Linked DNA regions of Prochlorococcus marinus str. GP2. The protein of the gene in region 2 interacts with the protein of the main gene of each other region in a pairwise test. Links are inferred from orthologs where the notes say so. Each region holds a gene or a part of one and is shown on either strand. Other genes may lie near its edges. The genes, in order: cysK and cysE.

What was found.
Region 1: the proteins of cysE (region 2) and cysK interact in binary tests that used the Escherichia coli proteins (3 or more experiments, as listed by UniProt). The link is inferred for Prochlorococcus marinus str. GP2 from one-to-one orthologs.

The regions. Positions count from the first base shown.
Region 1 is NZ_JNAH01000003.1:335,967-353,353, forward strand. Bases 9,053-11,912 are described here. They hold cysK (cysteine synthase A), read right to left. Parts: upstream 11,046-11,912; coding sequence 10,059-11,045; downstream 9,053-10,058. Other genes in these bases: queA (tRNA preQ1(34) S-adenosylmethionine ribosyltransferase-isomerase QueA), read left to right, coding at 9,053-10,069; EU91_RS05750 (PLP-dependent transferase), read right to left, coding at 11,130-11,912. Also shown: EU91_RS05810 (cell division protein SepF), read left to right, coding at 1-82; proC (pyrroline-5-carboxylate reductase), read left to right, coding at 90-902; EU91_RS05800 (glycosyltransferase family 4 protein), read right to left, coding at 899-2,065; DNA repair protein RecO, read right to left, coding at 2,151-2,936; EU91_RS05790 (deoxyribose-phosphate aldolase), read right to left, coding at 2,937-3,596; hpf (ribosome hibernation-promoting factor, HPF/YfiA family), read right to left, coding at 3,604-4,188; lipoyl(octanoyl) transferase LipB, read left to right, coding at 4,233-4,883; EU91_RS05775 (AMP-binding protein), read left to right, coding at 4,915-6,858; EU91_RS05770 (YlqD family protein), read left to right, coding at 6,897-7,340; EU91_RS05765 (dihydrolipoamide acetyltransferase family protein), read left to right, coding at 7,559-8,926; more of queA, read left to right, coding at 8,933-9,052; more of EU91_RS05750, read right to left, coding at 11,913-12,599; EU91_RS05745 (trans-sulfuration enzyme family protein), read right to left, coding at 12,603-13,766; rpsD (30S ribosomal protein S4), read right to left, coding at 13,844-14,452; membrane protein insertion efficiency factor YidD, read left to right, coding at 14,548-14,784; EU91_RS05730 (glutaredoxin family protein), read left to right, coding at 14,790-15,092; and 2 more genes.
Region 2 is NZ_JNAH01000008.1:354,781-360,681, reverse strand. Bases 3,085-5,882 are described here. They hold cysE (serine O-acetyltransferase), read right to left. Parts: upstream 4,952-5,882; coding sequence 4,217-4,951; downstream 3,085-4,216. Other genes in these bases: EU91_RS00530 (GntR family transcriptional regulator), read right to left, coding at 4,955-5,882; secA (preprotein translocase subunit SecA), read left to right, coding at 3,085-4,208. In the rest of the region: ribH (6,7-dimethyl-8-ribityllumazine synthase), read left to right, coding at 1-106; EU91_RS00510 (nuclear transport factor 2 family protein), read left to right, coding at 285-716; EU91_RS00515 (GNAT family N-acetyltransferase), read right to left, coding at 749-1,204; more of secA, read left to right, coding at 1,377-3,084; more of EU91_RS00530, read right to left, coding at 5,883-5,901.

The DNA.
Region 1 (17,387 bases), on a different replicon or contig from region 2:
TAGTAAACCAAAATATAGTTTGGGAAATAACACAGCTCCTGAACCAGCATGGGGTGATTCTAAATTAAGTGCTTTTTCATGACTAATCTGTGACTCATAAAATTGCGATTATTGGTTTTGGAAATATTGCAAAGGCTATAGTTACGCCTCTATTAGATAAAAAATTAATTCAACCAGAGAATGTTTATTGCGTTGTTAATTCAGAAAAAAGTCTAGAAAATATAAAAAAAAATTATAAATATAAAATTAATGTTTATAAATCAAGTTCTAAAGACTCAAAAGTAATTTGGGATTGTCAAGTTAAACTACTCTCTATAAAACCGCAAAATTTTAATGATATAAGTGAGCTTCATGATATTAAAGGGAAAGACAGTTTATTAGTTTCAATTCTTGCAGGAGTTTCATTAAATAGACTAACTCAAAAATTTCCAAATCATAAATGTGTGAGGGTTGTTACAAATATTCCAATAACTGTTGGAAAAGGTTTAACAGGAATTGCATGGGGTGAAGAAATTACAAAAGATCAGAAACAAATGACAAAAAAATTATTTGAAAATACTAGTAAGGTATACGAATTTTCTGAAGATTACCTTGATACATTTTTAGCATTAACTTCATCAGGGCCAGCAATAATTGCTTTGATTATTGAAGCATTAAGTGATGGAGGTTTGAGTGGTGGATTACCAAAAAAACTTTCAGAAGAACTAGTGATTGAGATGATAATTGGAACTATCATTTTAATTAAAGAGAGTAAAATAACTATTTCGGAGCTTAAAAATTTAGTCACTTCTCCAGGTGGGACAACTATTTCTGCTTTAAGAGTATTAGAAAAAAAGAGTATAAGGTCAGCATTAATTGAATCAATAGTTTCAGCTAGTAATAGAAGTAAAGAGTTTCGTTAGGTTTTATAATTATCTTTTAAGTTCATATAGACATTCTCAAGCGAATTTATATTTTTAGTAATTGTATATCTCTCAATTACTCGTTCTCTAGCTTTTTCACCAAGATCTTTTGTAAATGAAGGATGTTCCACAAGAATTGGAATTATAGTTTTTAGCTGTGCTGCTACATTATCAGTTGAAATTACTATTCCTGCTCCTTTATCTAAAACTTCGCCATCAGCTCCGGCATCTGTAGCTATACAAGCAGTACCAGCTGACATTGCCTCTAAAAGTGATAGTGATAAACCTTCTACTAAACTTGGTAAGAAAAACACTTCTGCTATTTGCATTATTGCTATCCTAATTTCTAAATCTAATTCGGCACCCCACCAAATTAATTTCTCATTGCCAAGGTTAGAAAAACTATTTTCAAGTGTTGGCTTCATTGGTCCATCACCAACAATAACTAATTTGCAATTTTGAGTTTTTGTTTGGCGCCAAGAACGTAAAAGTGCCTCGATATTTTTCTCATTTGCAATCCTTCCCATATATAAAAAGATTCTTTCGTTTCCAAGTTTGTTTTTTACTTGATCATATTTTTTACTTTTTTCGCCAAAAGGTTTCCACATATTTTCATCAACGCCGTTTGGAATAATTATTTGTTTTTCTTTAGGTACTCCTAATTTCTCAAGAACATTTTTTTGAGGTTCAGAAAAAATTATTACTTTATCGAACTTTGCTAAAGATGGAGCATAAAGTTGATATGTTAATTGTTGAGTGCTCGCAGTTAGATTTCTATTTTTAGCATCAAATGGTGGATGAAATGTTCCTATAAGAGGAACATTAATTTCATTACAAAGCTCTGGAAGTCTAAAGTCTAAAGGAGATAAAGTTAGGCTAGCATGTACTATGTCAGGTTTTAATTTTTCCAATGATATCCTTAGCTCTTTTTCTGCCCTTGGCGAGGGTATTGTATAAACTTGAGATTTAATTAAATATGGGAGACTTACATCAGGATCATTTGCAAGAAATAATGGGTTTGATGAATTTGAACTAGAGGGATTGTCGAAATGAATAAAGCTAATTTTATGACCTCTGGCCTTTAATTCCTTAGTAGTTGAATTACCATAAGTTACATTTCCACAAAAAGGGGATTTTTTCCCTAACCAGGCAATATGAACCACATTAATTGAATTAACTATTTATAAAGTTAACAGTTAGAGCTTCGATAATCATAATTTTATAATTTATTAATGGTTCATGAAAATGCTAACTATATATTTCTCTCAACATTTTTAGTGAAGATAGCTCCTTCTCTAATTGAGTAGAGATCCATGTCTCAATAATGAATAATATTTTGAGCCAGACTTTTTTGGGACCCAACAACTCTCCATTAGATTTTATTGGTAATTCTGGGAAAAGAAGTCTCTGTAATAGAGCGACTTCAGATGCATTTATTTTTAGATTACTTTGAGGATCTTCTATGGATGAAAACCCTTCACTTGGCAAATAATAACAATTCCACTCCCAATTCCCTAAAGGTGGAATAATAGGTTCTCCAGTTTTACAACAATGATGAATTGGTAAATTAATACCCCCGATGGCTAATAGATGGATTAAAGATTGAATACTCATTGAGAGCATTTTAATATCTTCTTCTTGAGACTCTTTATATAAATAAATTCTATCAAGATGTGCAAGAACGCAAGATAAATAGTCTTGTTGCTTGTCATTATTACCTACTAATAAAAATGTTAATTCAGTTATTGCTTGTGCGGCTGCAAGACATTCAATATTTTTTCCTAGACCAGAATAGCTTTTTAATATTTTTATTTGACGTACAGATTTAAGATTTCTTTTCCCAAAAATCTGCAGACTTAAATATGTTAAAGGAGTAGCTGCGGCAAGACTACTTTTAGGCCGCCTAGCACCAGGTACCGCTAATCTAACAATCCCTTGCTCATCGGTAAGCATAGTTATTAATCTGTCATTCTCGCCTAATGGAGAAGCTTTAATACAGAGACCCTTTAGTCTCCACTCACCAGAACCAGACATTTAAATTAAGTTAACTTCTTCAAAAATTTCACAAAAATTGGAAGTTCCCACGCAACTAATTCCAATATCCAACAAATCAATTACTTGCGTCAGTTTTTTTATGCCACCTACAACTTTGATTTGATTTTGTGAGCCTGTTTTTTTTAGTATTTCGGGGAAATCACTAGATGTAAGAGGAGACCCAAACCCGTCCCCAAACTGAAAATTTTTTATTCCTAATTCCAAACATATTTCTATCGCATTAGTAAAAACTTCTTCTTGTAGTTTTGATTTATTTATGATTATTGAAACTGGTAATCCAGATAATTTAACTTGCTCAATTTCAGCAGCGAAAGTTTCTAAATTTCTTTTGGATAAATTGATAAAGTTTGGGATATATTCAATTCCTTTGGCACCCTTATCTTTTGCAAAACAAACTAATTCTTCAATAAATGAAACTGGTAAATCTGCTAAAGGGTATGAAATAAGTGCGTTTATATTCGCACTGTAATTACCCAAACAGTTTTTAAGATCAGTTAAATAATTTAGTGAAGTAGAAATATTTTTGATATTGTATTTTCTTATTAAATCGCAATTCACACAGAAATCTTCCCACGATAAATAAGGGTTAATAATAATCGCATGAATTTTCTCGTTTAATTCATATTCAATATTGGGCATTTAAAACTTATTTAGATTGAATCAATCCATAACCCCCATGATTCCTTTTATATATAACTTGAAGTTCATTATTTTTCTTGTTTCGAAAAACATAAAAATCATGATCAATTAGATCTAATTGTTTTCTTGCTTCCTCTGATGAAATTGGAGTCATTTCAAAGTATTTATTTTTTATAGATGGCTCAGGCAGACTTGCTTCCATTCCTTCCCTAATTAAAGCTTTATCTAAAAAATTTGATTCCATACTTTCAATTGGTAAAGAATCTTTATTTTTAAATTGTTTATTATGAATTGTTTTATTGTTTCTTTCTTTGTATTTGCGTAATTTTCTACAAAGTTTATTTGAAACTAAATCAATGCTTGAGTATAGATTTTCAGTTTTTTCTTCAGCTCTAATTATGGTACCATTTGCAAAAATAGTAACTTCTGCAGTTTGGAACGAGACTCTTGGATTCTTTTCAATTGAAAGGTGTATGTCAGCTTCTTTAACGATATCCTTATAGTGATGTGTTGCTTTTTCTATCTTTGCCTCAGTATATTCTTTTAATGCTCCAGTGAGCTCAAGATTCTTTCCATGGATTAAAATTTTCATAACAAATCTAAAAATATTTACTTACTTTCTAAATCTACTTAAATATGGATAATAGAACAGCAATAATTAAACAACCTGATAATATTTCTTCTTTTAATGATGTTTATAAATTACAAAAAGAATATCAGGAGGCATTGATTTTAGATAATTCTAAGCCTGATTTTATTTGGATAGGGGAGCATCAACTCTGTTATACATTGGGGAGAGGATCTAATTACGATAATTTACTATTTTCTCTAAATGATGCTGAATATGATGTTTTTAAGATTGATAGAGGTGGTGAGGTAACTTGTCACATGCCAGGACAATTAGTAACGTATTTGGTTTTAGATTTGAAAAATTTTAATAAAGATTTAAATTGGTACTTAAGAAAAATTGAAGAAATTATTATAAAAATCCTTGGAGCTTTTAATATAGATTGTCACTCTAGAAAAGGGTTTACTGGTGTTTGGATAGGAAATAAGAAAATCGCATCAATTGGAATTGGGTGTAAAAGATGGATTACGATAAATGGATTTTCAATCAATGTTGACTGCGAATTAGAAAACTTTAATAAGATTGTTCCTTGCGGAATAGAAAATTGTCTTATGGCAAATATGATTGATTACAACAAAAATTTAAATACTCAAGAAGTCAAGAGAATTGTTAAAAAAACCATCGAGGAAGAATTTAATTTTGATTTTATATCAAAATAGAAATTAAAATTTCAAAATTAATTTAAATAATATGGGTGATTTAGCGTATTGGCCTGCAGCCAAACCTCTTTCTAAAAAAAATACATTTGCCAAAAATAGAGATTTTATTAAGAACCTTGATCATATAGATCAAATTTGGGAAAAATTAAAATTTAAATGTGGTGATACTTTAGCTGTTTGCGATTTAAGAGGGAAATACAAAGAAAAATTTTCTTATTCTGAGCTAGCTGATTTAATAACAAAAGTCTCTTTTTCTTTCGAAAATTATGGTTTAAAAAAGGGGGATGTAGTTACTGTAATATCTGAAAATTCTCCAAGATGGCTAGCAGTAGATCAAGGCTTAATGCGTTTAGGAGCTATAAATGCAGTGAGAGGTATTAATTCTCCTTCAGTAGAATTAGACTATATTATTGGGCACTCTAATTCAGTAGGACTAATAGTTCAATCTAAGGAAATTTGGCTAAAGTTAAACAACAAAGAAGAATTAAAAAAAAGACTCAAATTTATAATCAATTTAGAAGATGAACAATTTGAAAGTTTAATAAGTTGGAGTACATTCATAAGTTCAGTAGAAAAAGAAAATTCACAAAATAATAATCTTGAAAAATTTAATCCAGAAATTGATGACGTCGCTACTATTCTTTACACTTCTGGGACAACCGGAAAACCTAAAGGTGTGCCTCTGACTCATGCAAATTTTTTACATCAAATAATCAATTTAGCCTATATCGCTGATCCAGAACCAGGGACCTCTGTATTAAGTGTTTTGCCTATCTGGCATTCTTATGAGAGAAGTGCTGAATACTTCTTTTTTTCATGCGGTTGTTCTCAATACTATACAATTCCAAAATTTCTTAAAGATGATATTACACAAATAAAACCTGTTGTCATGGCTACTGTACCGAGACTATGGGAAGCAATACATGATGGTTTTTTTCAGGCTTTGAAAAAAATGCCTTCCAAAAAGCAAAAACTTATTAAGTTTTTGATAAGTAATAGTTCGGTTTTTAAAAGAAGTCTTAGAAAGATAAGAAATATAGATATAAAACAAACAACTTTTAAATCAAAAATACCTTTACTGGGTTCTGTTATTAGCCGATACCCTTTACATAAATTGTCTACTATTTTTTTATGGCCGAATATTCTTAGACAACTATGCGGAGAAAAACTGAAATTTCCCATCAACGGTGGAGGTGCATTGCCAGAACATGTAGATCTTTTTTTTGAATCTTTAGGTGTAGATGTTTTGGTGGGATATGGCCTCACAGAAACTAGTCCAGTATTAACTTGTAGGAGAAGAGAATTAAATGTTAGAGGATCATCTGGGCAGCCTCTTTCATTTACTGAAATCAAAATAGTGAGTGATGATAAAAAAAAGATTCTGAAGTTCAGAGAAGTCGGGAAAATTCTTGTTAAGGGGCCGCAAGTAATGAAAGGTTATCTTAATAATGAAATAGCTACAAATGATGTTTTATCCAAGGATGGTTGGTTTGATACTGGTGATTTAGGTTTTCTAATACCAAATGGTTCTCTCTTTATAACCGGAAGAGCCAAGGATACAATAGTGCTATCAAGTGGTGAAAATATAGAACCGAATCCCCTAGAGACTGAAATTCTTAGTTCTGAATTTATTAATCAGATTCAATTAGTAGGACAAGATAAGAAATGTTTAACAGCTCTCGTAGTTCCTAATGTCGAATTGGTTAAAAGCAAGTTTTTGGAAGAAGACCTTCCAAAATTAAACCTGAATAAGAAAATTGGTACATTTTTCAAATCACAAATTAATAATTTGCTTAAAAGTCGATTAGGAGCAAGATCAGAAGAACAAATATTAGATTGTTATTTTGTTGATGCCTTTACTCTAGAAAATGGGTTATTAACACAAACTCTTAAACAAAAAAGAAAAGAAATAGAAAAAAAGTATTCATTACAAATAGAAAATATGTATGAAAACAAATTTAGTAAGAAAATTTGATTTGTTCTATCTATATTGAAAAGGTAAATTAATTTTTTATGGAAACAAAAAACTCAATATCTATAAAGCGCTCAATAGCTATTAAAGCTGTAGTTACACCAACTTGGAAGGAAGATGCTGAAAAAGAATTAAGTAAAGCAATTTCAAACATTGATCGGCAGTTATCGCAACTGGAGCAAGAGGGGCAGCAAATAGTAAATAATATTAGATCCCAATCGGTTAATCCCCTAGATCCAAGAGTTCAAGAACAGGTTAGTCAGGTGCAACAACAAGTCGCAGCAAAACGAAATGAAATTGAAGAACAAAAAAGAAATCTTCTTCAACAACAGAGTCAAGTTCGCGAATTAAAAATGGACGAAATTGTTGATCAAGGGCAAGTGGATAGTTTCTGTGATGTCACTGTGGGAGACAATCTTATTGAAAAAATGCAAGTATCGATTACGGTTAAGGATGGAGTTATTCAATCTATAGATAATAATTAAAGAGAAGATTTAGTATTTTTGATAAATATAAGTAAATCTTAATTTCGAAAAGTTTTAAATTCTAATCGATCTAAATTATTACTTTCTTAAGTTTTAAGAGTTCCCACTGTGAACATGATTTCGTATAATTAAAACAAGAGTTTAAAGGGTTCTTAACCATAAAAACTTTAGGAAGTTTGGTAGAAATCCCTTGAAACTTATGCAATAACAATTTTCTTATGTCTCACGAAATATTCATGCCTGCCTTGAGTTCTACTATGACAGAGGGCAAGATTGTGGAATGGTTGAAAAATCCAGGAGATAAAGTCGAAAGAGGTGAATCTGTCTTGGTTGTTGAATCTGACAAGGCAGATATGGATGTTGAATCTTTTCAAGATGGATATCTTGCGGCTGTTTTAATGCCTGCTGGCAGCACTGCACCCGTAGGAGAGACTATCGGTCTTATTGTAGAAAATGAGGATGAGATAGCTTCTGTTCAAGAACAAAATAAAGGAAAACAACCCGAAGTTTCTAGTTCGGATCAACTTGAATTGGTAAGTAATAAAACTGAAGAAAAACCTGTGATTCAAAGTGAAATTGTTGAAAAACAAGAAAAAGAAGTCGTATTAAAGAGTGAAAAGCCTGTACCATCTTTTAATACCGATCAAATTAATGCAGCTACAAGTAATGTTTCTTCGAGGGTGATTGCATCTCCAAGAGCTAAAAAACTTGCCTCTCAAATGGGCGTTGATTTAGCAAAGGTTCATGGATCCGGACCTCACGGAAGGATTCAAGCCGATGATATTTTAAAAGCTAATGGCCAACCAGTCTCTATACCATGGATAGGTGAAGGGGGTTCTCCTGCAAGTATACCTGGTGCAAATTTGGAAGTTGAAAGTAAACCAGAAACTTCAGGAAATAGTTTTGGTAATCCTGGAGAAACAGTTCAATTTAATACTCTTCAGAAAGCGGTAAATAAAAATATGGAATCTAGTTTAGAGGTGCCATGTTTTAGGGTGGGTTATTCCATTAACACAGATAAATTAGATAATTTCTACAAAAAAGTAAAACAGAACGGAGTTACTATGACTGCTTTACTAGTAAAGGCAGTTGCAAAGACACTAAAGAAACATCCTCAAGTTAACTCAAGTTTTTCAGAGAATGGAATTTCTTATCCAGAAAATATAAATATTGCTGTTGCTGTTGCGATGGAAGATGGTGGACTAATAACTCCAGTTTTAAAAGAACCATGCAATACTGATTTATTTGAATTGTCAAGGGAATGGAAAGATCTCGTAAAAAGATCAAGATCAAAACAATTAGAACCTGATGAATACTCAACGGGAACCTTCACTTTATCTAACCTTGGGATGTTTGGAGTTGATAGATTTGACGCAATTCTTCCTCCAGGAACCGGTGCTATTTTAGCCATAGCATCATCGAAACCAACCGTTGTTGCTAATAGTGATGGTTCAATATCTGTTAAAAAAATAATGCAAGTAAATCTAACAGCTGATCATAGAGTGATCTATGGAGCTGATGGAGCTTCATTCTTAAAAGACTTGGCTTCCCTAATTGAAGATAAGCCAGAGACTCTTGTCTCCTAAATTTAATTGATTTCTCAAATTAATAATGAAGAAAGAGATTATAAGCTTGAAGCTTATGATTATTTACTTGATCCTTCATTAATTGCTAGTAAACCTTCAGCAATTAGGCATGAATCAAGATTGATGATAGTTAGAAATAGTGTTTTAGAAGAAGACTGTTTAACTAATAAATTTACCAAGAATCTTTTAGATGAATTTAGAGAAGGTGATCTTGTAATTGTAAATAATACTAAAGTTATGAAAGCTAGGTTAAAGGTTGAATTAGAAAATAAGACTTTAGTCGAATTACTAGTTTTAGAAAGATCCCATGAATGTGTTTGGTTATGTTTGGCAAAGCCAGCAAAAAAGTTAAAAATAAATAGAAAATTAAAATTAAAATCTCCTTTGGCACAAGATATTAATTTGATTGTTGATGGAGTTGATGAAGAAACTGGAGGGAGATTTATTAAATTTCCGAAAAATATAACTTGTCTCAATTCAATGAATGAACTTCTTGATAAATACGGGAAAATCCCTCTTCCTCCTTATATAAAAAATTCCGAAGAAGAATCTTTTCATGAGAAAAGTTATCAAACTGAGTATGCAACAAATCCGGGGGCAGTTGCTGCACCAACAGCTGGTTTACACTTAAGCAAAAGTCTTATTTCCAAATTAAAAAAAAAAGGCGTAATAATCTTACCGATAACTTTGCACGTGGGTTATGGAACATTCAAACCAATTGATCAAGAAGATTTAAGTAACTTAAATCTTCACAAAGAATGGGTAAGTGTTAATAAGGAAGTAGTGGAGGAAATAAAAAGAATAAAGAAAACAGATAGAAAAATAATTGCTATCGGTACAACCAGCGTAAGAGCTCTAGAAAGTTGTTATTCTCACGAAATTAATGACTTTATTCCCATAGCTAAATACGTAGATTTAGTAATTAAGCCAGGTTATAAATTTAAGGTAGTTGATGGATTATTAACTAATTTTCATCTCCCTAAAAGTTCATTATTACTTTTAGTAAGTGCAATGATTGGTAGGGAAAGATTATTAGAATTGTATAAAAAAGCCATAAAAGAAAAATTTAGATTCTTCTCTTATGGCGATGCTATGTATATTTCACCAGACTCACTACTGGAGAAAAATAGATTTAGGCATTGACTGGTTCTTGAATGATTCCGCTTGGAACTTCAGTAAACATAATTGATGATAAATACCTCTCTGCTAAATCAGGCAGAACAACTACAATTGTCTTCCCAGCATATTCATCTTGTTCAGCTAATCTAACAGCAGCAGCAGCGGCAGCCCCACAAGATATTCCTACTAATAGACCTTCCTCTTTAGCTAACCTAAGAGCCATCTCGATTGATTCCTCATTTGTTACTTGTTCGACCTTATCAACAATTGATAAATCAAGGTTCTTAGGAATAAATCCTGCTCCAATTCCTTGGATTTTATGTGGTCCGGATTTAACCTCTTCTCCATTCATTGTCTGTGTAATAACAGGACTGTGTGATGGTTCTACAGCTACAGAAGTAATATTCTTGCCCTTCTCTTGCTTAATGTATCTTGAAACTCCTGTAATTGTGCCGCCAGTTCCAACCCCTGCAACTAGGACATCAATTTCACCATCGCAATCATCCCAGATTTCTGGTCCAGTAGTTTTGAAATGAATTTCTGGGTTTGCTGGATTATCAAATTGACCTGGCATGAAATATTGAGATGGATTACTTTCTGCAATTTCTTTAGCCTTAGCTATTGCTCCAGGCATACCTTTTGATGCCTCTGTTAAAACAATTTCAGCACCCAACACTGCCATAACCCTTCTTCTTTCAATTGACATGGATTCTGGCATTGTAAGGATGAGCTTATAACCTCTTGCTGAAGCAGTAAAAGCTAGAGCAATTCCTGTATTACCAGAAGTTGGCTCAACAATAGTTTTGTCTTTTGTAAGTTTCCCACTTTTCTCGGCATCCCAGATCATGTTTGCTCCGATCCTACATTTGACACTATAAGCGGGGTTTCTACCTTCAATTTTTGCAAGTACTGTAGCTTTCGCGTTTTTAGTAACTGATTTTAATTTTACTAATGGAGTGTTTCCAATAGCAAAACTGTTGTCCTCATAAATTTTTGCCATTTATATATTGAGAAAATATATATTAATACTAACTATTATTTAGAAAAAGAGTATATAAGTTTCTATACGGTAAATACTAGGAATTTAGAAATTATTTAGTGCTTCAGAAAAGTTTTTCCATAATTGATCTTGGTCTTCTAATCCAACTGATACTCTAATAAGGTGCGAGGGTACACCAAAACTTTCAGCCCAGTCCAACTCGTCATAATGAGCTAGTAAAACATAAGGACAAACTAGAGTAAATTTTGTACCTAAACTAGGTCCTTTAGATACTTTTAGAGAATCATAAAATTTTTTAGCTTTGTTCAATCCTCCATTTAATTCAAACGATAATAAGCAGCCGTATCCCCCATTAGAAGTAAGTAAAGAATTAAAATTTGGACAATTTTCAGGATGGAAAATATTTTTAATCTCGCTATGAGTCTCTAATCTTTTTTTTAATTCTAAACATGCTTTATTTTGTTCAAAAACTCTTTGATTTACATCTCTACTAACTTTCTCTAGATAAACTATATCTCCATCGGAAAGTATTGGAATATTAATCTCGTTTAATGCATTTCTAAACTGATCAATCCATTTGCTTTTTGGATTTAGTATTAATGATCCGGCAAGAATATCACCACTACCTGAAAAAATTTTTGTAAGTGAAGTAAAAACTATATCTGCATGTTCTATGGAATTTATATTTAAATTCGAACCAATTGTATCGTCAACAATTAACGGAATATTTAGCTTTTTTGCAATTTTTGAAATTTTTTTAATGTTTACACATTTGAGCATTGGATTACTTGGAAGTTCAATAATTAATGCTGATGGATTTATTCTTTTGATTTCTAATTCAATATCCGCGCAATTTTCTTCTGTAATTAACTTTGCTCCGTGAAAGATTTTCATTGGTAATTTAAGTACATCTACATATGGAAAACCAACTTGGAGTGTTGGTTTAGCTGGAAATAATTTATATATGATTTCCAATGATGTATGCAATGCAGACATTCCAGATGAAGTTAAGTGAATTTCATTAGAGTCAATTTTTGTAGATTTAGAAATTCTATTTTTTATTCTTTGAGAACATTCATTTACGTAAGATTTTGGAGGGCAATCTTCAAGACCTAGTTCTATAGCGGCAGCTCTTGAAGATAGACCAAGACCAGTATGTTGCCAAAAATATTTTGCATAAATACTTCCTTCTTTTTCAGTTATTAAGAAAGCTAAATTATTTCTTTTTTCTATTAACGAGAATTGTTCAGAAGTATTTCTATCAATGTATTTTTTAGCTTTAAAAGCTATTCTTTCATTCGGATATGGCCAGATACTTTTATTGTTGTAGTAATTTTGTTTTTTTACTTTTTCGCATAATCTTTTCACTATGGGGTTTAGCCCGAATCGTGGGTAAATGGACTTCAATAAATTCATGCATTCTTGATCTTTTTCCTCGTAATTTATTACATCATTCCAAGTTGGTAATGCTACAGAAACTGCATGAATACTATCAGGAATTGCATATCCCAACTCTAAATTTTTCCATATAGGTTTTTTAAGTAAATCTCTCAATTTTCAGAATTTATTTAAAGCAAATAAAATGTCCGAGATTAAATCGTTTGTATCTTCACATCCAATTGATAATCTGACAAGAGCATCATCTATCCCTAGTAGATTTTTTGTTTTGTCATCAACAGAAGCATGAGTCATCGTTGCAGGGTGACAAATTAAACTTTCAACTCCTCCAAGGCTTTCTGCTAGAGAGAAATATTTGAGAGATTTGCAAAATTTAAAAGTATCCTCTTTATTTAAATTTAATTTTAGGGTGATCATTGAACCTCCAGATTTCATTTGCGATTTTGCTAAATTAAATTGCGGATGCTCTTGATTAAAAGGGTAAATTACTTTACTAATAATTTTATGATTACTTAATTCTTCAGAAATAAATTCTGCACTTTTAGTTTGTTGTTCGATTCTTAAAGGAAGAGTTTTTACTCCTCTCGTAATGAGCCAACTATCAAAAGGAGATGGTTGAAGCCCGAGAGCTTTTTGAGAGAAAAGCATCTTACTATTCCATTCCTCATTATTTGTAAGTACTGCTCCGCCAAGTGCGTCACTATGTCCATTAATGAATTTTGTGGTGCTTACAACCGATAGTGTTGCACCAAGGTCCAATGGTTTTTGAATAAGCGCTGTAGAAAATGTGTTGTCTACAACTACTGGTATTTCGAGTTTATTCGCTTCATCACAAATCGCTTTAATATCGAGTACCTTCAAAAGTGGATTAGTTGGACTTTCTAGCCATATCAAGGTTGGCTCGAAGTTTGAAATCTTTTTGAAATTATCTTCGTTTGTAAAATCTGTGTATAAAACTTCTAGTCCAAATTTCTTGAAAACTTTTTCGAACATCCTCACTGTACAACCATAGAGATTTGACTCGCAGAGTATCTTGTCACCTGATTTTAATGTTGATGAAATTGCAGTTACCGCACTAATTCCAGATCCAAAAACTGTACAGTATTTAGAGTCTTCTATTGATTTAAGGACACTTTCTAGAATTCTAAAGTTTGGATTGCCTGATCTTGTGTAGTCGAAATTATCTTTATTTCCATGTTTGAAAGTAGATGTAGAAAAAATAGGAGGCATAACGCATCCGGTTCTTTCTGCAAATGTTTCCCCATGGTGAATAGATAAGGTCTTAAAACCTGGTTTTTTTGTATTATTTTCCTTATTTCCCATTATTTTTAAAAATAAGAATTAAATTAAATCTCTCATTAAAAAAAATGAGAGATTTAATAATCCAAAGAAAAGTAGTATTAAACTTTTCTTGAATAATATTCAACAACTAGTAGTTCGTTTATTTCAAGAGCCACCCACTCTCTATCGCATTTCCCATTTATTTTCCCCGTTAATTTAGGTTTGTCTAAATCAAGATGAGGTGGGACATTTGCTAAACCAGGGAATTCTATATTACCTTCTACAAGTTTTTTGCTTGCTTTGTTTTCTTTAATTCCGATTACATCGCCTGATTTGCATTGATAACCAGCAATATCAAGAACCTTTCCATTAACGGTTACATGACCATGATTTACTAATTGTCTTGAACCTGGAATGGTACCTCCAAAACCTAATCTAAAACAAACATTATCAAGTCTGTTTTCTAAAAGTCTTAGTAGGTTAGTTCCTGTAGATCCTTCTTGAGCTCTAGCTTTTTTTACATAACGTACTAGTTGTTTTTCAGAAACTCCATAATTAAACCTAAGTTTCTGCTTTTCTTCTAGACGAATTGCATATTCTGATCGCTTGCGACGGGCTTGGCCGTGCTGACCTGGAGGATTAGACTTCTTTGAAGCTTTCCTGGTGAGACCTGGTAGTTCTCCCAAGCGACGCGTAACCCTTAATCTGGGGCCGCGGTATCTTGACATAATTTTAAATTAAATAGAAAATTGCAATAAATTGGATAATTGATTAAATTCAATTAAACTAGTTACTACTGGAAATACTATTTTACATCATTAAAGTGTTCAAAACTATTAATAAATCAATTTCTTCTATACTTCTTTTTATGATTTCGTTCTATCAAAAGTGGTTTTCTCCTTTTTTCGGACCAAGATGTAGATTTATTCCAAGTTGCAGCTCTTATGGATACGAAGCAATTACAAGACATGGTCCTTGGAAGGGAGGGTGGTTAACTTTAAGAAGATTAAGCAGATGTCATCCTTTTACTCCCTGTGGATGCGACCCTGTACCTGATTAAATAGAATGAAAATATTTATTTTTGTTAGGCAGGGATGTTGCCTTTGTGATTCACTAAAAAACAAACTGGCAAAAATAAATCTTAATGAGTTATTCCCCAATCTAGAGGAGCTTAAAGAAATTGATATTGATAGGGTTGATTTATATCAAGATAAATATAAAAAATATGATTATGAAGTACCTGTTATTGCTGTTGAAGGAATTAGTTCCAAGGAAATAATAGAATTGCCTCGCATTTCTCCAAGATTAAAAGATGATCAGTTAAAGAATTGGTTTCAAAAAAATATTAATACTTTTCTTAAGAAATAACTTTTTATATGAGATCTATAAAATTATATAAACTTTTAGATTTGGTAGGAATTATTCCTTCATTAGATTTAATCGATCATGAAATCAATAATATTTCCTTTAATTCTAAAGAAGTACAAAAAGGAACTTTATTTTTAGGTATGTCTGGTTTAAATGTTGATGGAGGAAAATATTGTATTGAGGCAATTGAAAATGGCGCAGAGGCCGCCATTATTGGCCCTGCTGCAAAACAGAAAATTGGATCTATTGATCGAGAAAGGATTTTGGTTATAGAGGATAATTTAGATTATATTTTTGGTCAAATAGTCGCTGAGTTTTGGAATAGGCCTTCAAGAAAACTTAAACTTATTGGTGTTACGGGTACAAATGGAAAAACGACGATTACTTTTTTATTGGAATATCTTTTAAAAAAATTAGGAAAAAAAACTGCATTATTTGGGACCTTATTCAATAGATGGCCTGGCTACTCTGAAGTGGCTTCTCATACAACTGATTTCGCTGATAAACTTCAAAAGAAATTAAATGCTGCTGTTGAGGCAGAATCTGAATTCGCGATATTAGAGGTAAGTTCACATTCTATTGCTCAAAACAGGATATCAGGCTGCGAATTTGAGGCGGCTATTTTTACCAATTTAACTCAAGATCATCTTGATTATCACTCAGATATGGAATCTTATTTTCAAACAAAAAGAAAATTATTTTTCCCACCTTACTTAATAGAAAAGGATGGAATTTCTGTATTAAATCACGATGACCCTTGGATATCTAAATTATCATCTGATCTTGAAAAAGGATCTTCATTAGTCTCGACAAAATTTACTGACAGTGAATTTGAAAATGATGATTTTTTTTTCGTAACAGAAAAAAAATTTACTGATAATGGCTCAACCTGCATTTTTCATACACCCAAGGAAAAAATTAAACTTTTTGTTCCACTTGTTGGTGAATTTAATTTAATGAATGCGATTCAAGCGATAACAATTTTGTATAAACTTAATTTTTCTTTAAAAGATTTATCAAAGTTAATACAATCTTTTCCTGGTGCTCCTGGGCGAATGGAGAAAATAGAAATTGGTAATGATAACGTTTCAAGATCACTTCCAACAGTAATTGTTGATTATGCCCATACGCCTGATGGATTAAAAAAAGTTTTGCAATCAATTAAAAAACTTTGTACGGGAAAACTCATAACTGTTTTTGGCTGTGGTGGAGATCGAGATTGTAGTAAAAGGTCTTTAATGGGATCAATAGCTGAAGAGTTTTCTGATAAACTTTTTATAACATCAGATAATCCAAGATCAGAAGAACCGCAAAAGATAGTAAATAATATTTTGATGGGTATTAAAAAAAGAGAAAAAGTAACAATTGAGATTGATAGATTTAAAGCAATAAATGAATCTATTAAATTTGCCAATAAAGAAGATATTGTTTTAATTGCAGGAAAAGGACATGAAGACTACCAAATTCTCAATAATAAAGTTATTAATTTTGATGATAGAAAAATAGCTTATAAATTATTAAAAGAAAAAAGTAATCTCAATAAAATTTCCTAATCAAATAAGAAAGATCTTTACGCAAATCACAAGAAAAGTTTCTTAGAATAAATAGAGTTATTTTTAATAAAATGAAAGGCTTAGCCTTAGTTGTAGGCGCAGGTGGAATTGGAACGCAAATAGCTAAAGATCTGAGTGAAAGTGAAAAAGATTTAGATGTTGTTTTGTGTGGAAGAAAAAGTGAATTTAATTCTTTTTGGGAATTGGACATAGAGGATTCTCAATCCCTTTTGCAGTTAAAAAATAAAATATCAAATCATCCTTCAAAATTAAGATTAGTCATTAACGCTACAGGAAGACTTCATAGTGATTCTCTTCAACCAGAGAAAAGATTACAACATCTTGATAAAAAAAATATGATTGAAAGTTTTTCAATAAATGCCTTTTCGCCTATTTTATTAGCTAAAACTATTGAAGAATTTATACCAAAAGATCTTGATTTTAATTTTGCAAGTATAAGTGCAAGAGTGGGAAGCATTGGAGATAATCAAACTGGAGGTTGGTATTCATATAGAGCTGCAAAATCTGCCCAAAATCAGTTTTTTAAATCTTTAAGTATTGAATGGGCTAGACGTTTCCCTAGGGCTACTATCACATTGCTTCATCCAGGAACAGTAGATACTGATTTATCTAGACCTTTTCATAAATTTGTTCCAGAACATAAATTATTTAGTAAAGAAAAATCTGCCCAATTTTTGATCAATATTATTAAAAATCAATCACCAGAATCTACAGGAAAATT
Region 2 (5,901 bases):
TACTATGCAGCAGGCTTTAGAAAGAGCAGGGATTAAAAATAATCTTGGTTGGAATTATGCTTTACAAGCAATTGAGATGGGATCCTTAATTAAAAATTTAAATTAATTGAAAAAATTTAATTATTTTTATCATTGATCCCTTCTTTGAGATAAAATAAAAAAGTTATGCGGATGTAGCTCAGTGGTAGAGCATCTCCTTGCCAAGGAGAATGTCGAGAGTTCGAATCTCTTCATCCGCTTTTAATGTTTGTATCTTTTAGGATATTCTTAATAAAAATTTCGTAATGAAAAGAGTAATTTCTATTGAGGATTTAAAGGGATTATTTACTAAACCTTATGGTGTGGATGCACCAACAAAACAAAAATGGGCTGAATTTTATAATGAGAATGTTATTTTTACAGACCCAACTCAAGAAACAGAGGGCTTAGATTCTTATATTAAAGCTCAAGAAAAGCTTGTTAAAAGATGTGATGATGTTTTTTTAGAAACTCATGCCATTTCCATAACTGGAGATTGTGGATTTGTTGAATGGACAATGGGTTTAAAAATTATGGGGAAAGAATTTATTTATCCTGGAACTACTCGTTTATTATTTGGAGAAAATGGATTAATAAAAGAGCATAGAGATTACTTTGATTTTTGCGGTCCAACTTTTGGACCAGTGCCTATTTTAGGTCCTTTTATAAGATGGCTCTATGGTAAATTTGTCTCTTGATTTTGAAAAAATTTTTTTAATAGTATATATCTTTATATTTCACGAATTAACAAATCTTGAGAAATGACTTCTTTAAAGTCAAATTGAGAATAGAACAATTTTTTATTAGTAGTCATTAAATATAGTTTCTTTGTATTTTTAATTTTTTTCGAAGATAAAAGATTTTTTACAATTAATGATCCATATCCATTACCTTGGTGATTTTGATCTATCACAATATCCCAAAGCACCCCCCGATAAACTCCATCTGTTAAAGCTCTACCAAAACCAACTATTTCCCTGCCAACCCAAACGCTAACAATAACGTCACTGTTAGCAAGGCATTTTTTCAGATCATGAATTGTTCTATTTTTTGTCCAGAAAGCATTTTTATCTAATAATTTTTGTAGTTTATTTAATCCATTAGTCGGTCTAAAGTTAGGACCTAATCCAAAAAACCTTAACCCTAGAGCTCCTTTGGAATGTTTGATTAGAGATATTGCTTTCATTTTTTAAAAAGTTTTTGAAAAGTGACGAAGATTCTAATTTTTTTTGATTTTAATTTAATTACCTTAGTCGATCATTTCTTGAAAATAAAGAGATATGATTTTTATCCATTCTGTTGTAACGCGCTAATTTATAATGTTTGTAATAAGATAAATTTTTTAAGGACTATTACTTATGCTAAAACTTTTGTTGGGTGACCCGAATACACGAAAGTTAAAGCGCTATCAACCAATAGTGGAAGAGATAAATTTTTTAGAAGAAGAAATTTCTGCATTAACTGATGATGATTTGAGAATAAAAACTAAAGATCTTAAATCAAAGATTTCATCAGAATTAGATATTAAAAAACAAAAAGAAATCTTAGAAGCGTCTCTGCCAAAAGCATTTGCAATTGTTAGAGAAGCAAGTAAACGTGTTCTTGATATGAGACATTTTGATGTTCAGTTAATAGGTGGGATGGTTTTACATGAATGTCAAATTGCTGAAATGAAGACTGGAGAAGGAAAAACTCTTGTAGCAACATTACCTTGCTATTTGAATGCTTTAACTGGAAAAGGAGTGCATGTAGTTACCGTAAATGATTATTTAGCTAGAAGAGATGCCGAGTGGATGGGACAAGTTCATCGTTTTTTGGGTTTATCCGTTGGGTTGATTCAACAAGATATGAACCCAGTTGAGAGAAAGAAAAATTATAACTGTGATATAACTTATGCAACAAATTCCGAATTAGGATTTGATTATTTAAGAGACAATATGTCCACTGATATAAATGAGGTAGTGCAAAGAAAATTTAATTACTGTGTGATTGACGAGGTTGATTCGATATTAATTGATGAGGCAAGAACTCCTTTAATCATTTCAGGTCAAGTTGAAAGACCACAAGAAAAATATCAAAAAGCTGCAGAGTTATCTTTATCACTGGTCAAAGCAAAAGATTTAAGTAAAGATGGTATTGATCCTGAAGGGGATTATGAAGTTGATGAAAAGCAGAGAAGTTGTATATTAACTGATCAGGGTTTCGCTAAATGTGAAGAGTATTTGGGAGTTAGTGATTTATATAATCCTAAAGATCCTTGGGCACACTACATTACTAATGCTTTAAAAGCTAAAGAATTATTTATTAAAGATGTAAATTATATTATTAAAAATGATGAAGCTGTCATAGTAGATGAATTTACTGGAAGAGTAATGCCGGGAAGGCGTTGGAGTGATGGACAGCATCAGGCAATAGAAGCAAAAGAGAACCTTAAAATTCAGCCTGAGACGCAAACATTAGCATCAATCACTTATCAAAATTTTTTCTTGTTATATCCTGGTCTAGCAGGAATGACCGGGACTGCAAAAACTGAGGAGGTCGAATTTGAGAAAACTTATAAATTAGAATCAACAGTTATACCAACAAATCAAATCAGGAAGAGAAAAGATTTGTCTGATCAAGTATTCAAGACAGAGATTGGTAAATGGAAAGCTGTTGCTAACGAAACAGCGCAAATTCATAGAGATGGTAGACCTGTTTTAGTTGGTACGACAAGCGTTGAAAAAAGTGAATTGTTAAGTTCACTTTTATCTGAAGAAAAAATCCCTCATAATTTATTAAATGCCAAGCCAGAAAACGTTGAACGTGAGGCGGAAATTGTCGCTCAGGCAGGAAGAGCAGGTGCTGTGACGATTGCAACAAATATGGCTGGAAGGGGAACCGATATCATCCTTGGTGGTAATAGTGACTATATGGCAAGACTGAAATTAAGAGAGACTTTAGTTCCCTTACTTGTAAAGCCTAATAATGAGCATAAGCCACCAATCCCTAAACAAAGAAATTCAAAAGTAAAGGGCGGTTTTTCTTCAAAAGTAGACTCAAATTTGAAAAAGAATAATCAAAACTCTTCAACAAGCCTTTTCCCTTGCAAGTTGGATGAAGTAATTACGAAGAAACTCTCTATTTTATCCAATGAACTTGTTAAAAATTGGGGTGATAGACAACTTTCTATCTTGGAGCTAGATGACCGGATAGCTACAGCTGCAGAAAAAGCGCCCACTGATGATAATATGATCAAGCTTTTGAGAGAATTATTATCAGATGTAAAAAAAGAATATGAAAAAGTTTTGATTCATGAAGAAGAAAAAGTAAGAAAAGCTGGCGGATTACATGTTATTGGCACTGAAAGACATGAATCACGAAGAGTAGATAATCAACTTAGAGGTAGAGCGGGAAGACAAGGTGATCTTGGAAGTACAAGATTCTTTTTATCTCTGGAAGATAATTTATTAAGAATTTTTGGTGGTGATAGGGTCGCAAATCTAATGAATGCATTTAGAGTTGACGAAGATATGCCCATAGAGTCAGGAATGCTCACTAGGTCTTTAGAAAGTGCTCAAAAGAAAGTAGAGACTTATTATTATGATATTAGAAAACAAGTTTTTGAATATGATGAGGTAATGAATAATCAAAGAAAAGCAGTTTATAGTGAAAGACTAAGAGTCCTGCAAGGAATTGATTTAAAAAATCAAGTTTTAGGATATGGAGAAAGAACTATGAGTGAAATTGTAGAGGCTTATATTAATCCTGATCTTCCTCCCGAAGAATGGAATATTGATCAATTAATTTCTAAAGTCAAAGAATTTATATATTTATTAGATGATCTGAAAGCTGACGATATTGATTTACTTTCTATAGAAGAATTAAAAAACTATCTTCAAGAGCAGTTGCGAACAGCTTATGATTTAAAGGAATCACAAATTGAAAAGATTCGTCCAGGATTAATGAGAGAAGCTGAAAGATTTTTCATTTTACAGCAAATTGATAATCTCTGGCGAGAACATCTTCAATCGATGGATTCTTTAAGGGAATCTGTTGGATTAAGAGGTTATGGCCAAAAAGACCCTTTGATCGAATATAAAAACGAAGGGTATGATATGTTTCTCGAAATGATGACTAATATGAGAAGAAATGTTATTTATTCAATGTTTATGTTCCAACCTAAAACTGATACTGATGACAAAAATTAATTGAAGTATTAATCATCGCCAAGAAATTCAAAAATTTCTTTATCTTTAAGATTTTGAGAATCACCGAGTTTTGATATATCGATAGATTCCGAGTTAACTACACATTGTAATGTTTTTTGTAATTTAAGAATTTCATTTTCAAGACAATCTATTCTATCCATTAAGTTTTTTATTACATTTGCTTCTGCATCTGGTAGTGCAGAATGAGCTAGTGGATTTACTTTAACACCACTTTGATGTACTACTCTTCCAGGAACTCCAACTACAGTACTGTTACCATCTACATTTCGAACAACTACTGAACCGGCACCAATACGTGTATTAGATCCTACTGTGATAGATCCAAGAACTTTTGCACCTGCACCAACTACAACATTTTCCTTTAAAGTTGGGTGTCTTTTCCCATGACTCTTCCCTGTTCCGCCTAAAGTTACACCTTGATAAAGCAAGCAATTATTTCCAATCTCGGCTGTTTCACCAATAACAACCCCCATACCATGATCTATGAAAACTCGCTTTCCAATTTTTGCTCCAGGATGGATTTCAATTCCTGTTATTAACCTATTGAGATGACTTAATAAACGTGGTATTAAAGGAATTCGCAATTGCCATAATTTATGAGTAAACCTGTGAATTACAATTGCTTGAAATCCTGGGTAGCAGAGAATAATCTCTATTATCCCTCTCGCCGCAGGGTCTCTCTCTTTGATTATTTCTATATCTGATTTAAAAGTTGTTAACATGACCTAATTGATAACTCCAATTTCTTTTTTTAAGTGATTTATTGTTTCGATACTTAAGTAATTTTTAGCACAAATTATTTGAGGTAATCTTATAAGCTGAGATCGATTTTTTAATAACGTGTTTTCTACAACTGAAAGACTAGGACCATCACAAACTATGAGGTTTGAAGTCTTTAAAAGTGATAGTAATCTACTGTTATTATCTGAGATTGCCGTCATAAGAATTAATTCGCTACCTCTCATGCTATGGATAATAACTTCAGCTGCCCTCAATAAACCGGGACTAATGCTAACTATACCTACACAACTACCAGCATTAAATTCTTTGAGAATTTTTAATTCCTTTTGAAAGTCGCTCAAGTCAACTGCAATAGCTCGTACTCCATGCTGTTTGGCAACTTTTTCTAGAGGCTGCAAAAAATATCTGCTTGTGACAATAGTGCCATTATTTGCATTGCTCAAAACTTTTTCTAATTCTTCCATGGGAACAACTTCCACTGGTACATTAATTTTTGGAGATAGGTCTTCTGCAATTAGCATAGAAGCACCTATATCCTCTCTAGGAGTACTGACTAAAATTCTTGATCCACAATTAATACGCCAATCAATTTCATTGGTTAACATTTCTCTCGTTTCTTGTAAGGTGCAGCCAATATTTATGAAGTTATCAATAGCTCTCTTTGCTTCTTGATCTGGTAGTTTAAATGTCTTTTCTTTTGAGTAAATTGATTTTTTAAAGTCTCTTTTAGTCAAATTGTCTCTTACATAAATTCCTGATCCTGCTATTGCTTCCACGACCCCATCAATTTCAAGTTGTCTATAAACTTTGCTTATAGTATTCCGATGGAGTCCAGTCTGCATTGCAAGCTGTCGAGTGCTGGGAAGTCTGTGACCAGGAGGATAATGTCTTGCTGCTATTGCAAAGCAAATTTGATTATAAAGTTGTGTCG